One region of the Rhizobium sp. CB2179 genome, then DNA from elsewhere that is predicted to be linked to it. Evidence: riboswitches for the same ligand, from Rfam matches in the RefSeq annotation. Region 1 holds a riboswitch; each other region holds the start of a gene.
The links. Region 1 has a riboswitch for FMN ahead of ribN (riboflavin transporter RibN). Riboswitches for the same ligand answer to the same signal wherever they lie in the genome.
Positions count from the first base shown of each region.

Region 2: linked by a shared signal. The riboswitch ahead of ribB (3,4-dihydroxy-2-butanone-4-phosphate synthase) and the one ahead of ribN (riboflavin transporter RibN) in region 1 are both predicted to bind FMN.
Region 3: linked by a shared signal. The riboswitch ahead of AC244Q_RS13200 (6,7-dimethyl-8-ribityllumazine synthase) and the one ahead of ribN (riboflavin transporter RibN) in region 1 are both predicted to bind FMN.

Region 1 is NZ_CM172781.1:1,334,927-1,339,325, forward strand. Features, by position in the region: gene lon (endopeptidase La) at 1-1,969, shown strand, start outside; gene hupB (DNA-binding protein HupB) at 2,176-2,451, shown strand; FMN riboswitch at 2,574-2,728, shown strand; gene ribN (riboflavin transporter RibN) at 2,811-3,731, shown strand; gene AC244Q_RS06705 (esterase-like activity of phytase family protein) at 3,805-4,399, shown strand, end outside.
Region 2 is NZ_CM172781.1:2,225,704-2,230,102, reverse strand. Features, by position in the region: gene AC244Q_RS11110 (IS110 family RNA-guided transposase) at 83-1,030, opposite strand; gene ribB (3,4-dihydroxy-2-butanone-4-phosphate synthase) at 1,312-1,947, opposite strand; FMN riboswitch at 2,074-2,224, opposite strand; gene AC244Q_RS11100 (glucose 1-dehydrogenase) at 2,420-3,202, opposite strand; gene AC244Q_RS11095 (SDR family oxidoreductase) at 3,479-4,267, opposite strand; gene AC244Q_RS11090 (sugar ABC transporter ATP-binding protein) at 4,288-4,399, opposite strand, start outside.
Region 3 is NZ_CM172781.1:2,621,893-2,626,291, reverse strand. Features, by position in the region: gene AC244Q_RS13210 (alpha/beta fold hydrolase) at 1-119, shown strand, start outside; gene AC244Q_RS13205 (SDR family oxidoreductase) at 185-955, shown strand; gene AC244Q_RS13200 (6,7-dimethyl-8-ribityllumazine synthase) at 1,023-1,457, opposite strand; FMN riboswitch at 1,536-1,678, opposite strand; gene AC244Q_RS13195 (SRPBCC family protein) at 1,919-2,365, shown strand; gene AC244Q_RS13190 (GCG_CRPN prefix-to-repeats domain-containing protein) at 2,551-2,859, shown strand; gene AC244Q_RS13185 (hypothetical protein) at 2,975-3,199, opposite strand; gene AC244Q_RS13180 (adenylate/guanylate cyclase domain-containing protein) at 3,484-4,399, shown strand, end outside.

The DNA.
Region 1 (4,399 bases):
TTCGCCCGAAGTGGTCGGCGCCGCCAGCCAGATCGACGACTATTCCAAGCTCGCCGATACGGTTGCCTCGCATCTGTCGATCAAGATCACCGAGAAGCAGGAGATGCTGGAGACCACCAGCGTCAAGCAGCGCCTCGAAAAGGCTCTCGGCTTCATGGAAGGCGAGATCTCGGTCCTGCAGGTCGAAAAGCGCATCCGTTCGCGCGTCAAGCGCCAGATGGAAAAGACCCAGCGCGAATACTACCTCAATGAACAGATGAAGGCGATCCAGAAGGAACTCGGAGACGGCGAAGAAGGCCGCGACGAGATGAGCGAACTGGAAGAGCGCATCTCCAAGACCAAGCTGTCCAAGGAAGCCCGTGAAAAGGCCGATGCGGAGCTGAAGAAGCTGCGCCAGATGAGCCCGATGTCGGCGGAAGCCACCGTGGTGCGCAATTATCTGGACTGGCTGCTCGGCATTCCCTGGGGCAAGAAGTCGAAGATCAAGGCCGATCTCAACAATGCCGAGAAGATCCTCGAAGCCGATCACTTCGGTCTCGACAAGGTCAAGGAGCGCATCGTCGAATATCTGGCTGTGCAGGCCCGCGCCACCAAAATCAAGGGCCCGATCCTCTGCCTCGTCGGCCCTCCGGGCGTCGGCAAGACCTCGCTCGCCCAGTCGATCGCCAAGGCGACCGGCCGTGAGTATGTGCGTATGGCGCTTGGCGGCGTTCGTGACGAAGCCGAAATCCGCGGTCACCGCCGCACCTATATCGGCTCTATGCCCGGCAAGGTCATCCAGTCGATGAAGAAGGCTAAGAAGTCCAACCCGCTATTCTTGCTCGACGAAATCGACAAGCTCGGCCAGGACTATCGCGGCGATCCGTCTTCGGCTCTGCTCGAAGTGCTCGATCCGGCGCAGAACATGACCTTCATGGATCACTATCTGGAAGTCGAATACGACCTGTCGGATGTGATGTTCATCACGACGGCGAATACGCTGAACATTCCAGCGCCTCTGATGGACCGCATGGAGATCATCCGTATCGCCGGCTACACAGAGGATGAAAAGCGCGAAATCGCCAAGCGGCACCTGTTGCCGAAGGCCATCAAGGAACATGCGTTGCAGCCGGAAGAATTCTCGGTCAGTGACGACGCCCTGATGTCGATCAGCCAGCATTACACCCGCGAAGCCGGCGTCCGCAACTTCGAGCGCGAGCTGATGAAACTCGCCCGCAAGGCGGTCACCGAGATCATCAAGGGCAAGACGAAGGCCGTTCACGTGACGGCTGCCAACATCTCCGACTATCTGGGCGTCCCGCGCTTCCGCCATGGCGAAGCAGAGGGCGAGGATCAGGTTGGCGTCGTGACCGGTCTTGCCTGGACGGAAGTCGGCGGCGAGCTGCTGACCATCGAAGGTGTGATGATGCCGGGCAAGGGCCGCATGACGGTCACCGGCAATCTGAAGGAAGTCATGAAGGAATCGATCTCGGCAGCGGCCTCCTATGTCCGCTCGCGCGCTGTCGATTTCGGCATCGAGCCGCCGCGCTTCGACAAGAGCGACATCCACGTGCACGTGCCGGAAGGCGCAACCCCGAAGGATGGTCCCTCGGCTGGTGTCGCCATGGCAACCGCGATCGTCTCGATCATGACCGGCATCCCCGTGGACAGGCATGTGGCCATGACCGGTGAAATCACGCTTCGTGGCCGTGTGCTGCCGATCGGCGGTCTCAAGGAAAAGCTGCTCGCAGCGCTTCGCGGCGGCATCAAGAAGGTGCTGATTCCGGAGGAAAACGCCAAGGACCTGGCGGAGATTCCTGACAACGTGAAGAACAACATGGAGATCATCCCGGTATCCCGCATGGGCGAGGTGATCAAGCACGCGCTGATCCGGCGGCCGGAGCCAATCGAATGGGATGGCACGGTGGAAACGCCGGTCATCACATCGGTCGAAGGCCTCGATGAGACAGGCGCAACCATAGCGCATTGAGTGGCCTTTGCCACATTTATGCCCAATTGGCCCAAAACACGGAAAAAGGCTGGCGGAAACGCCAGCCTTTTTTGTGAAAACGTCATGTAGACGCTTGCTTTTCCTTGATTTGCAGGGCTTTTGGGTTTTCGGCGGGCCTGATGAAACCTATTCTGCGCCTAGCTTACTTTTGAGTCGTTTCATACCATTTAGAAAGGGGTGGAAACATGAACAAGAATGAACTCGTGTCCGCAGTAGCCGAAAAGGCAGGACTGACGAAGTCTGACGCGGCTTCCGCTGTTGACGCGGTTTTCGACGTTGTCCAGGCTGAACTCAAGAACAAGGGCGACATTCGCCTCGCGGGTTTCGGCAGCTTCACCGTTTCTCATCGTGCCGCATCGAAGGGCCGTAACCCGTCGACGGGCGCTGAAGTCGACATTCCGGCTCGCAACGTGCCGAAATTCACGCCCGGCAAGGGCCTGAAGGACGCCGTCAACGGCTGATCTGAGATTATCCGCCAGCCGGAAACGAGACCGGTTGTGTAGGATTTGAGAGGGGTTCGGCTTTGCCGGACCCCTTTTGTTTGGGCGGATCTTGCCGTCGCGGGGGCTTTGATCTACGACAGTTCTGTTCTCAGGGCGGGGTGAAACTCCCCACCGGCGGTAAGGGTTTCGGCCTGAGCCCGCGAGCGCCTTCTTTCGCGCCCATGCGGAGGAGGGGTCAGCAGATCCGGTGTGATTCCGGAGCCGACGGTTAAAGTCCGGATGGAAGAGAATGAGTGTCGGCCACGCGGAGGGCAGGGTTGCCCTGTGTCGCTTGGTCGTGGCTCATGCGTCCTGATTTATGTTGGTCCCTGTTTTGGATGAAAGACATGAATCAGACTTCTGTTGCCGTCGAGCCGTCCCGCGCCGTTGTCGGTGCCATCTGGATGGTCCTTGCCGGCATTGCCTTTTCGCTTCTCAACGTCGTCACCCAATGGCTGACGATGAAGCTTGCCTTTCCCTCGGCGTCCGCAGCCTTCTGGCAATATGGCTTCGCCTTCCTGTTTTCGCTGCCGTTCCTGAAGAGGCTCGGCCTTGCGGCGATGCGCACGCATTATCCTTGGCGTCACCTCGCGCGCGTCGCGCTTGCCGCGCTCGGCGTCGAGGCCTGGGTCGCCGGCCTTGCCACGGTGCCGATCTGGCAGGCGATCGCACTGGTGATGACCTCGCCCTTCTTCATCATTCTGGGCGCCCGGCTTTTCCTCGGGGAGCGCGTGGGCCCGGCCCGCTGGGCCGCGACGGCAGCGGGTTTCACCGGAGCGATGATCATTCTGCAGCCATGGTCTGATGGTTTTGGCTGGGCGGCTCTCTTGCCTGTGCTTTCGGCGCTGCTGTGGGGCGCCTCGTCGCTGATCACCAAGAGCCTGACAGGCATCGAACGGCCAGAGACGATCACCGTCTGGCTGCTCGTTCTGCTGACGCCGATAAATGGCGGGCTGGCGCTTGCGGCAGGCTTTGCAGTGCCGACGGGCGCAACCCTTGCCCTGTTCCTGCTGGCGGGGCTGCTGACCGCGGTAGCGCAGTATTTCCTGACGCTAGCCTATGCCGCAGCGGATGCCGCCTATGTCCAGCCGTTCGACGATCTGAAGCTGCCGTTGAACGTGCTGGCCGGTTGGCTGTTCTTCGGTTATGCGCCGGCGGGTTATCTCTGGCTGGGAGCGGCTCTCATCTTGTCTGCTTCGCTGTTCATCATGCGAAACGAGATGCGCCGGGAGCGCAAACCAGAGCCTGACATGATCTGACGCAAAATGCCGCATCTGTCATGCCTCTGTCATGCCGCTCGCGCAGAAAACTCATGTTTCGAATGTTCGACACATGGGGGATTTCATGACAATTTCATCGCGCAAGGCAGCGCTCGCTGCCGTGCTTCTCGCATCCGTCGCCTTTCCGGCCGCGGCCGAGCCGGTTTTCAACCGCATCGCTTCCTTCCCGGTCGCAGAGAACCTGCCTGTTGATAAGGACAAGCTTTCGGTGAGCTCCGCCGAGATCATCACCGCGACCGAAGACGGCAACACGCTGATCTATAGCGACAGCCCGCTCGGCGCGATCGGCTTTATCGACATTACCGATGCCAAGGCCCCGAAGGCCGGCGGCGCGCTGATGATGGACGGCGAGCCGACATCGGTCACCTGGAGCGCCGGCAAGGCACTGGTTGCCGTCAACACCTCCGAAAGCAAGGCCAAGCCCTCGGGCCGTCTCGCGATCGTCGACGTGGCGACCAAGAAGATCGAAAACACCTGCGATCTCGGTGGTCAGCCGGATTCGATCGCCCTCAACAAGGACAAGACGCTAGGCACCATCGCAATCGAAAATGAACGCGACGAAGACATCAATGACGGCAAGATCCCGCAGATGCCGGCCGGCGATCTCGTCGTCTTCCAGGTCAAGAACGGCACCGTCGATTGCGGCA
Region 2 (4,399 bases), 890 kb from region 1:
GCTGTGGCAACCAGCCGTGCGCGTCTGGGACCCAGCCACCCGGCCCTCGTCCTTCGAGGCTGCGGCCTGCGGCCTGCGTGCCTCAGCAACCGTGTTGTTGGGGCTGGTTCCATGGGGTTCGTCTTTTAAGAATAGTGTTGATCATGATGATGAGCTTTCGCATGGCGGCGACGATGGCGACCTTGGGCGGTTTGCCCGCGTCGCGCAGCCTTTTGTGGAAGGTCTTGATGGCCGGGTTGCAACGGATGGCCGAGAGCGTAGCCATATAGAGGGCGCATCTGACGGTGGCGCGGCCGCCGGCGATATGGCGTTGTCCACGCCATGTGCCGCTGTCGTGAGCGATGGGGGCGACGCCGACGAGGGCTGCGAGCTTCTTGTCGTCGATGGCGCCGAGTTCGGGCAGTTCGGCGATGAGCACGGCGGCACTGACCTCGCCAATGCCCGGCACGGTCAGCAGCAGATTGCGGCGTGCGGCCATGTCGGGCTCGGCCTCGATGGCGAGCGCGATGGCGGCATCGACGCGGGCGAGCTGAGCCTTGAGGGCGGCGAGGGTCTCGCCAATCAGCGCTGCGACGGCCTCAGGCGCATGCTCGAGGCGGTTCTTCTCGGCGACCGCCATGTCGATGAGTTGGCGACGGCGGGTGACAAGCGCAGCAAGCGCGATGCGGCCGTCGTCGATATGGGGGATCTGTGCCGGCCGCATCGCTCTGGCGAAGTGGAGCGTGACGCGGGCGTCGACCTGATCGGTCTTGGCCAAACGACCGCTGGCCCTGGCGAAGTCGCGCACCTGGCGGGGATTGACGACGGCGACGGCAATACCGGCGGCCATAAGCGTTCTGACGATTGCCATCTCGTAACCGCCGGTCGCCTCGACGACGACAAGCTCTGCGCCGGCCACTGCCGCAGTGAGTGCGGCACAGCCTGGCGCATTGTTGTCGAAGCGGACAACGGCGCGTTTGCCCTCAACGGCAACGTCGAGATGGGCCTTCGAGACATCGATACCGACCATGAAAGATTGCTGGATATGCATGACTGCTCCTCCTTGCAACGCGGGCTCGAAGCCCAACCAACCGTTCGAGCGAAGACATGGCGACGGAGATGCTTGCTGAGGTACGAGTTCAAGACCCAAGGATGACACGCATCCCCGCCGCACAGCCCCTTTATACAGCAACGGCAACGTACAAGGATGAGGGCTGGTCCGTGTGCCATGCCGCTGCGCTTCCCGTTGAACCAGGTCGCAACCTCTCTCCAGCCTCATCCTGAGGTGCCCCGCAGGGGCCTCGAAGGACGGGGCTGGCCGCTTTGCGCAGATCAGGCGACTTCGCGTATGTCTTTTGCCGCCTGGCGGTCGAGATAGGCGACCAGGTCCTCGATGGTGACGAGGGGGAGGTTGTGGCGTTCGGCGAAGAGCGTGAGTTCGGGCAGGCGGGACATGGTTCCGTCGTCGTTGGCGACTTCGCAGATGACGCCGGCGGGGATCCGTCCGGCGAGGCGGGCGAGATCGACGGCGGCTTCGGTGTGGCCGGGGCGGCCGAGCACGCCGCGGGGGTTGGAGCGCAGCGGGAAGATATGGCCGGGGCGGGCGAATTCGGCGGGCTTTGCGCGATCGTCGACCAGGGCGCGGACGGTGGCGGCGCGGTCGGCAGCCGAGATACCGGTCGTCGTGCCCTTGAGATAATCGACCGAGACCGTGAAGGCGGTTTTGTGCGATTCCGTGTTGTTGGGCACCATGAGCGGAATATCGAGCGCATCGAGACGCTCGCCTTCCATGGCGATGCAGACGAGTCCACGGGCGTGGGTCATCATGAAGGCGATTGCCTCAGGGGTGACGGCATCGGCCGCGACCACGATATCACCTTCATTTTCCCGGTTCTGGTCGTCGACGACGACGACCATCTTGCCGCTGGCAATGGCTGATATGGCATCTTCGATTGTTGCGATAGTCATGCTGTCTGGCCTTTCAAGGGTTATGTCAGCTGACTGACATGGTCTGCTCGGCTCAGTCCGTGAGCGAGCCTTCTGCCCTTGGGCGAACAAACGTCGGCCGACTCCGGGATGGAGTGCGACTGCCCGTGTTGTCCTCTTCCATCCGGACTATACCGTCGGCTCCGGCATCTCACCGGATCTGCTGACCTTCCGACAGGAGGTGCCGGAAGCGCTCGCGGGCTCCAGGATTGCTCCTGATACCGCCGGTGGGGAATTACACCCCGCCCTGAGAACACTTCAAAGATAGGATCAAAAACAGGCGGATGGCAAGGTCACTCGACCAGGCAAAAATGCAAAGCTGCCCTGACGCCGATGGACACACTGTTCACACGGAGGCGACGACCGTGTCGCCTTCCGCACTTCGCTGGTGGTTTGCTCTTTGTTCGATGCATGTCGTTGTCCCAAAACCGCTACGCAATTTTGGGCGCCTGCATCAGGACATGATCAGGCCGCCGTCGACATTGATCGTCTGGCCGGTGATATAGGCGGCGTCATCGCTGGCGAGGAAGGTCACCAGGCCTGCGACATCTTCCCCAGAGCCGGCCCGTTTCATCGGGATGCCCTCGACCCATTCCTTCATCAGCTCGCCGGGGGCGTAGTTGCCGAGCAGCTTGCCCCAGGCCTGGTCGTTATAGGCCCACATGTCGGTCTCGATGATGCCGGGGCAGAAGGCGTTGACGGTGATCTTCTCGGTCGCGACTTCCTTGGCCAGGCTCTGGGTGATGCCGACGACCCCCATTTTCGAGGCGGCATAATGCGGGGTGTAGATGAAGCCGTCGCGCGCCTGGCCGGAAGCGGTGTTGATGATGCGGCCGCCGCGCTTGTGCTTGCGCATTCGTGATATTGCCTCCTGGGCGCAGAGGAAGACGCCCTTGGTGTTGACGGCCATGACCTTGTCCCACTCGTTTTCGGTCAGGTCCTCGACGCGGGCGATGGTGATGACGCCAGCATTCTGGATCGAAACGTCGACCGAGCCGAATTCCTTCTCGGCGGCATCGTAGAGGGCGGTGACGCTTGCCTTGTCGGTGACATCGCCGATGAAGGAGATCGCCTTGCCGCCTTCGGCCCGGATCTGTTCGGCGACGCCGTGGACCAGGTCCTCATTGGCCGAGACGACGAGATTGGCGCCTTCTTTCGCGAAGCGTTTGGCGATCGCCGCTCCGATGCCGCGGCTACCCCCGGTAATGACGACAGTCTTCTGCTCAAAGCGTTTCATGCTCTTTCCTTGTCCGTCGATAAACAGCAAATCTGGGTGCGACGTACCATGCGATCATTATTGGAGATCAAACGGTTGTCGCGAATTCAGGCAGTCTAGAGCGCCGATGACGATCCGAGCCCTCGGTCCGTTCGACAACCCGTTCGATCAGCGTGAAGGGCGGGCAAGACGGCGATATCGCACGCCGTCTTGCCCGTTGGTCCCTTCAGCGCCTCGATCTCAGCCAGGGAGGAAGCGAGATCGGTCACTTTCCAGCAGCGGCAATGAGCTTTCTCATCACCAGCAGCAGAAACCGCCGTCGACGAGAAGATCGACGCCGGTCACGAAACTTGCTGCATTCGACAGCAGAAACACCGCCGGGCCTACCATCTCGTCCACCGCTGCCATGCGCTGCATCGGCGTCTGCTCTTCGAAGAGCTTGGTCTGGTGGACCATCTCCGGACGGGTGTTCATGGGCGTTGCCGTGTATCCGGGGGAGATGGTGTTGACGCGAATGCCGCGGTCGACCCATTCCATCGCCATGGACTTCGACATATGGATGACGCCCGCCTTGGAGGCGTTATAGTGCGCTTGGCTCAGCCCGCGATTTACGATCACGCCGGACATGGAAGCGATGTTGACGATGGAGCCGCGTCCATTCTTGAGCATGGCGCGGGCCTCGGCCTGGCAGGAAAGAAAGACACCTTTCAGGTTGATATCCATCAACGTCTGATATTGGTCCTCCTCCATCTCTTCCGCGGCGTTCGCGTTAGCGATGCCTGCCGCGTTGACTGCAAGCGTCAGCGTGCCGAGATCGGCTTCGGTCCGTGCTATTGCCTCTCCAAGGGAAGATTTGCTGGTGACATCCGCCGCGATCTGGATCGAGCGGCGGCCGGCGGCGCGAATATGTTCAGCCGTCTTGGCCAGCCCGTCGTCGGTTCGGCGGTCGAGCAGCGCCACGTCGGCGCCGCATTGCGCAAGGCCGATGGCAATGCGCTGCCCAATGCCGCTCCCGGCTCCTGTAACGATGGCAACCTGGCCGCTGAGATCGAAAAGCTTCGGGGCGTTCAGAGTGATGTCGGACACCGCTCTTCCTTTCTGTCTGTTTAGATGGTGGCTAGCTCCATGACCGAAACGTCATTTGCCTGGTCACGATTGAGAATGCCTGCCTGTTTGCCTTGCGCAAGCACGAGAATGCGATTGGAGACTCCGAGAACT
Region 3 (4,399 bases), 1.3 Mb from region 1:
AGGCGTTCAAGCGCGATAATCCCAATGCGGTCGTCCGCTTCCTCGACACCGGCCACTTCGCGCTGGAAACGCATGCCGCAGAGATCGCGGCTGCGATCCGCGATTTTCTGGCCCGCTGAGAGCAGAACCAGGCGCTGCCCGCCGGAAGGGGCGGGCGGTCGCCCAAGCCAACAGGAGAGACGACATGTCTGATACAGTTGCCATCATCACCGGCGCCAGCCAGGGCATCGGCCAGGCGACGGCGCTGCGCCTCGCGCGCGATTTTTCCGCGCTGGTGCTGGTCGCGCGCAACCGCGCCAATCTGGAGGAGACCGCGCAGGCGGTGAGGGCGGTCGGCGCGCAGGCCCTCGTCATCGGCGCCGACCTTGCTGAGCCGGCGGCGGCGCAGGCCGTGGTCGATCAGGCGCTCGGTGCCTTCGGCCGCATCGATGCGCTGCTCAATATCGCCGGCGCCGTGCCGCAGATCGATCTTTTCGAGATGACCGACGCGCAGTGGGAAGGTGGACTGGCGCTGAAGCTGCACGGTGCGCGGCGCCTGACGATTGCCGCCTGGCCGGCACTGAAGGAGACCAACGGCTCCGTCGTCCTGATGTCGGGCAATTCGGCGGTGTTTCCAAAGGCGCCTTATGCGGCGGTCGGCACGATCAATGCGGCGATCGTGGCGCTCGCCAAGGCCTTTGCCGATCGCGGCATCGCCGATAGCGTCCAGGTCAACAGCGTGCTGCCCGGCCCCGTCATGACCGGCCGGCGCCGTTCCTATCTCGAGCACTGGGCACCGTTGCACGGTGTGAGCGTGGAGGAGGCGACCGCGCATTTCCCCGAACAGGCAGGCATTGCCCGCTACGGCGAGCCGGAGGAAATCGCCGAACTGATGGCCTTCCTGGTGTCGCCGGGTGCCCGCTGGATGACCGGCTCGACGCTACGCATAGATGGCGGCGAGGTGAAGTCGATCTGATGTGGTCGACGGCGGGATTGCCCCGCCGTCTTCATCGCCTGTTGTTCTTCTGCTCGTCGAGCCGCTTTCACGCGGCGGGAGCAGCGCGGGTCTTGCCGATCGTCAGAGCCGCCTTTGCTGCCTCGCGTCCTTTCTCGACGAAATGCGCCCGGTAGATCTGCTTGTGGTGTTCGGTTTCCTGATACTGATGCGGCGTCAGCGACACCGACAGCACCGGCACACCGGTATCCATGCCGGCGCGCATCAGCCCATCGACGACGGCCTGGGCGACGAATTCGTGGCGGTAGATTCCGCCGTCGACGACGAAGGCGGCGGCAACGACAGCGGCATAGCGTCCGGTTGCAGCAAGATCGCGTGACAGCAGCGGCATCTCGAATGCGCCGGGAACATCGAACACGTCGACCTGCTCGGGCGGAATAAGCTGATGGAAGCCATCAAGGGCGCGGTCGACGATGTCGGCGTGCCAGCTGGCTTTGACGAAGGCATAGCGGGTGGGTGTCACGGCAATCTCCTTTGGCGAACAGACACATCACCCAAGGCGATCACGAACGTTCCCGACAGCCGCAAGGGCGGCAGGAGCGCACGTTCTCTTTCATCCGGACTATGACCGTCGGCTCAGGCATCTCACCTGATCTGCTGACCCTTCCTGAGAAGGCGCTCGCGGGCTCGCAACCAAAATTGCATACCGCCGGTAGGGACTTTCACCCCGCCCTGAGAACGGCGCGAACAATAGGGGTAAGGTGGCGGGCTGGCAATAGGTTGAAATGCTTTCGCGGCCGGAGCTGGATCAGGGCTCCCCAAGCGGCGATTCCGCTCGTTCGTCGATGGCGACGGGCAATACCTCTTGCGGAGGAGGAGCCTGCGCCTACATTCTCTCGGTGAGGACATCCACGTCAGAAGCACGACAAGACAGGACGCGCTGTCTCCGCCTGGGCGGGGCCGTGACAACCATGGGAGAGAGTGATGCCAGAATCTTTCGTCGTCCACCGCGAGGCGCATATCGCGGCGCCGCCGGCCGCGGTATTCGCGCTGATGACCGATCCGGAGAAGATCCTGCGCTGGATGGGAACGGAAGCGCAGGTCGAGCCGCAGCCCGGCGGGCTCTATCTCGTCAACGTTACCGGCGCCCGCTTTGCGCGCGGCTCGTTTCGCGAGGTGGTGCCGGTTCATCGCCTTGCCTACAGTTTCGGCTGGGATGGCAGTGAAGTGGTGCCGCCGGGGTCGAGCCTGGTCGAGATCGACCTGATCGAACAGGGGAGCGGAACGCTGCTGCGGCTCACCCATAGCGGCCTGCCCAGCGCCGATCAATGCGCCGGCCATGCGGAAGGCTGGGCGCATTACCTCGGGCGCCTGACAGAAGTCGCCGCCGGGCGTGATCCGGGTCCCGACGCTTTTTACGGCCGGACATGAACAATTTTTGCGGGCGCGGGGCGTCTCTGAAGCGCTTGCCGCAGCGACAACAGCGGTCGGCGGGCGCTCAAACCGGCCGTACGGAAGCGCTGCTTTTTCTCCCGCAAACATGAACGCGCAGTTCATCTCCAGTTCAATTTAGCGGCCATAAAGTTGGGACGGCTGGATTGAAAATGGAGTTCACGATGAAGGCACTTTCTATCGCGGCTGCCTTGCTTGCCGGCAGCCTCTCGATCGGTACCGCGGAGGCAATGCCGATGGGGACAATCAATGTCCAGAGCAGTGTCACAAAGGTCGACTACGCCTGCGGTCGCGGCTGGCATCTGACGCGCTGGGGCGAATGCCGGCGAAGCTGGAGACGCCCGCCGCCGGTAGCTTTCTACGGTGGTCCGCCCCGCTGGGGCTGGGAGCGGCGTCACCGCGATTGGGATGGCCCGCGCTGGCGCCATGAGCGGCGCTGGGATCGCGACCGGCGTTGGCGGGATAATGACTAAAAGTCTCGCTCAGATGTAAATGGACGAAGGCCGGAGCGATTTTCGCCCGGCCTTTTCTCATGAAAAAGCGTCGCCGACGCTGACAGCCAGCGTTCTTGCGATTTGCCCGAGAGGGTCAGATCCTGCTGACGAGCCAGTGCGTGTCGTCGATCAATTCCTCGAGCTCGACGGGATCCTTGACGCCGAATTCGAACCATTCGACGAGTTCTTTCGCCTTGCGGCTGCTTTCCTCCGCCGTCAGCTCGACCTGATACCTTTCGCACCATCGCCGAAGGATCGACGTCAGCAGCGTCATGTCATTCCCATCCAGCGGATCTTTTGGCCAGAATATCGTGCCCATCGCACCCCTCAATCACACGATGACGAACGGCCCTATAATGGAATCAAAGTCGCGCAAGTTTAAAGTGTTTATTTTTTGTTTTCCACCGCAGTGGATGGTTTTTCGACAGGGGAGTGGACGCACTTTTGGGGTGACAGGTTGAGTCGATGGGAATGTCCTCACGGACACCCGTGGCGTGTCCTGATGAACGTGCAGGATATCTGCTTGTCGAACCCGGGATGACCGCAAGCGGTCACTCCGGGGATGTCCTTGCGGCTGCCCCGGTGAGCGTGCGATGTTAAGCTATGGATCTGCCGTCCCCCCTTGCCTGGCTGGTTGACGAGGCCGGCGCCTCGCCTGGTCCCGAACGGTTTCTGGCCGAACTCGGGCGCAGGCTGCTGGCCGATGGCCTGCCGCTTTCCGGCGGCGCGCTGACCCTTTCGGTGCCGCATCCGATCATAGCGCGGCGCACCTGGCTGTGGCGCGCCGAGACCGGTGCTGTCATCGAGGCGTTAGCCTTTGCCGCGGCGCCGCAGAGCGAGGCTGGGCGCGAGTGGCTGGCCGGGCTCGGGCCGGTATGGGAGGCCAGGATCGGGCCTACGCAGGATAATCAGGCATTGGACAGCCCGCTGCTTGGCTGGGCGGGGGTTGCAAACGGGGTAGGGGGCAGCGCATTCGGCCCGGCCGAGGCTGGCCTGCTGCACGAAGTTGCGCGTTTTTCTGCAGCCCCGCTCGCCGCTTTGGCGGCGCGGGAGGCGCGGGCCGCGCTGCTTGAAGCCTATCTCGGCCGGCGCAGCGCCGCCCGGGTGCAGGCCGGCGCGCTTGCCCGCGGCACCGGCGAGACCATCCGCGCAGCCCTTCTCTGCGCCGATCTGCGCGACTTCACCGCGCTCTCCGAGGTGACCGAGCCTCACGTGATGATCACCGTACTGGACGCCTGGTTCGACCGTGTCGCGGGCGCCGTGCATGCCTTCGGGGGCGAGGTGCTGAAGTTCATCGGCGACGGCGTGCTGGCGATCTTTCCGGTCACGGCTACGTCGAGCGAGAGCGACGCTGCCCGAGGGGATCGCGGGGCCTGCGAGGCCGCGCTGCGCGCGGTCGCCGCCAGCCGCGCGGGCATGGCCCACCTCGATCAGGTGCGCCAGGCGCAGGGGCTGGCGCCGCTGCCCTTCGGCGCAGCACTGCATTTCGGCGAGATCCTGTGGGGGAATATTGGTGCTG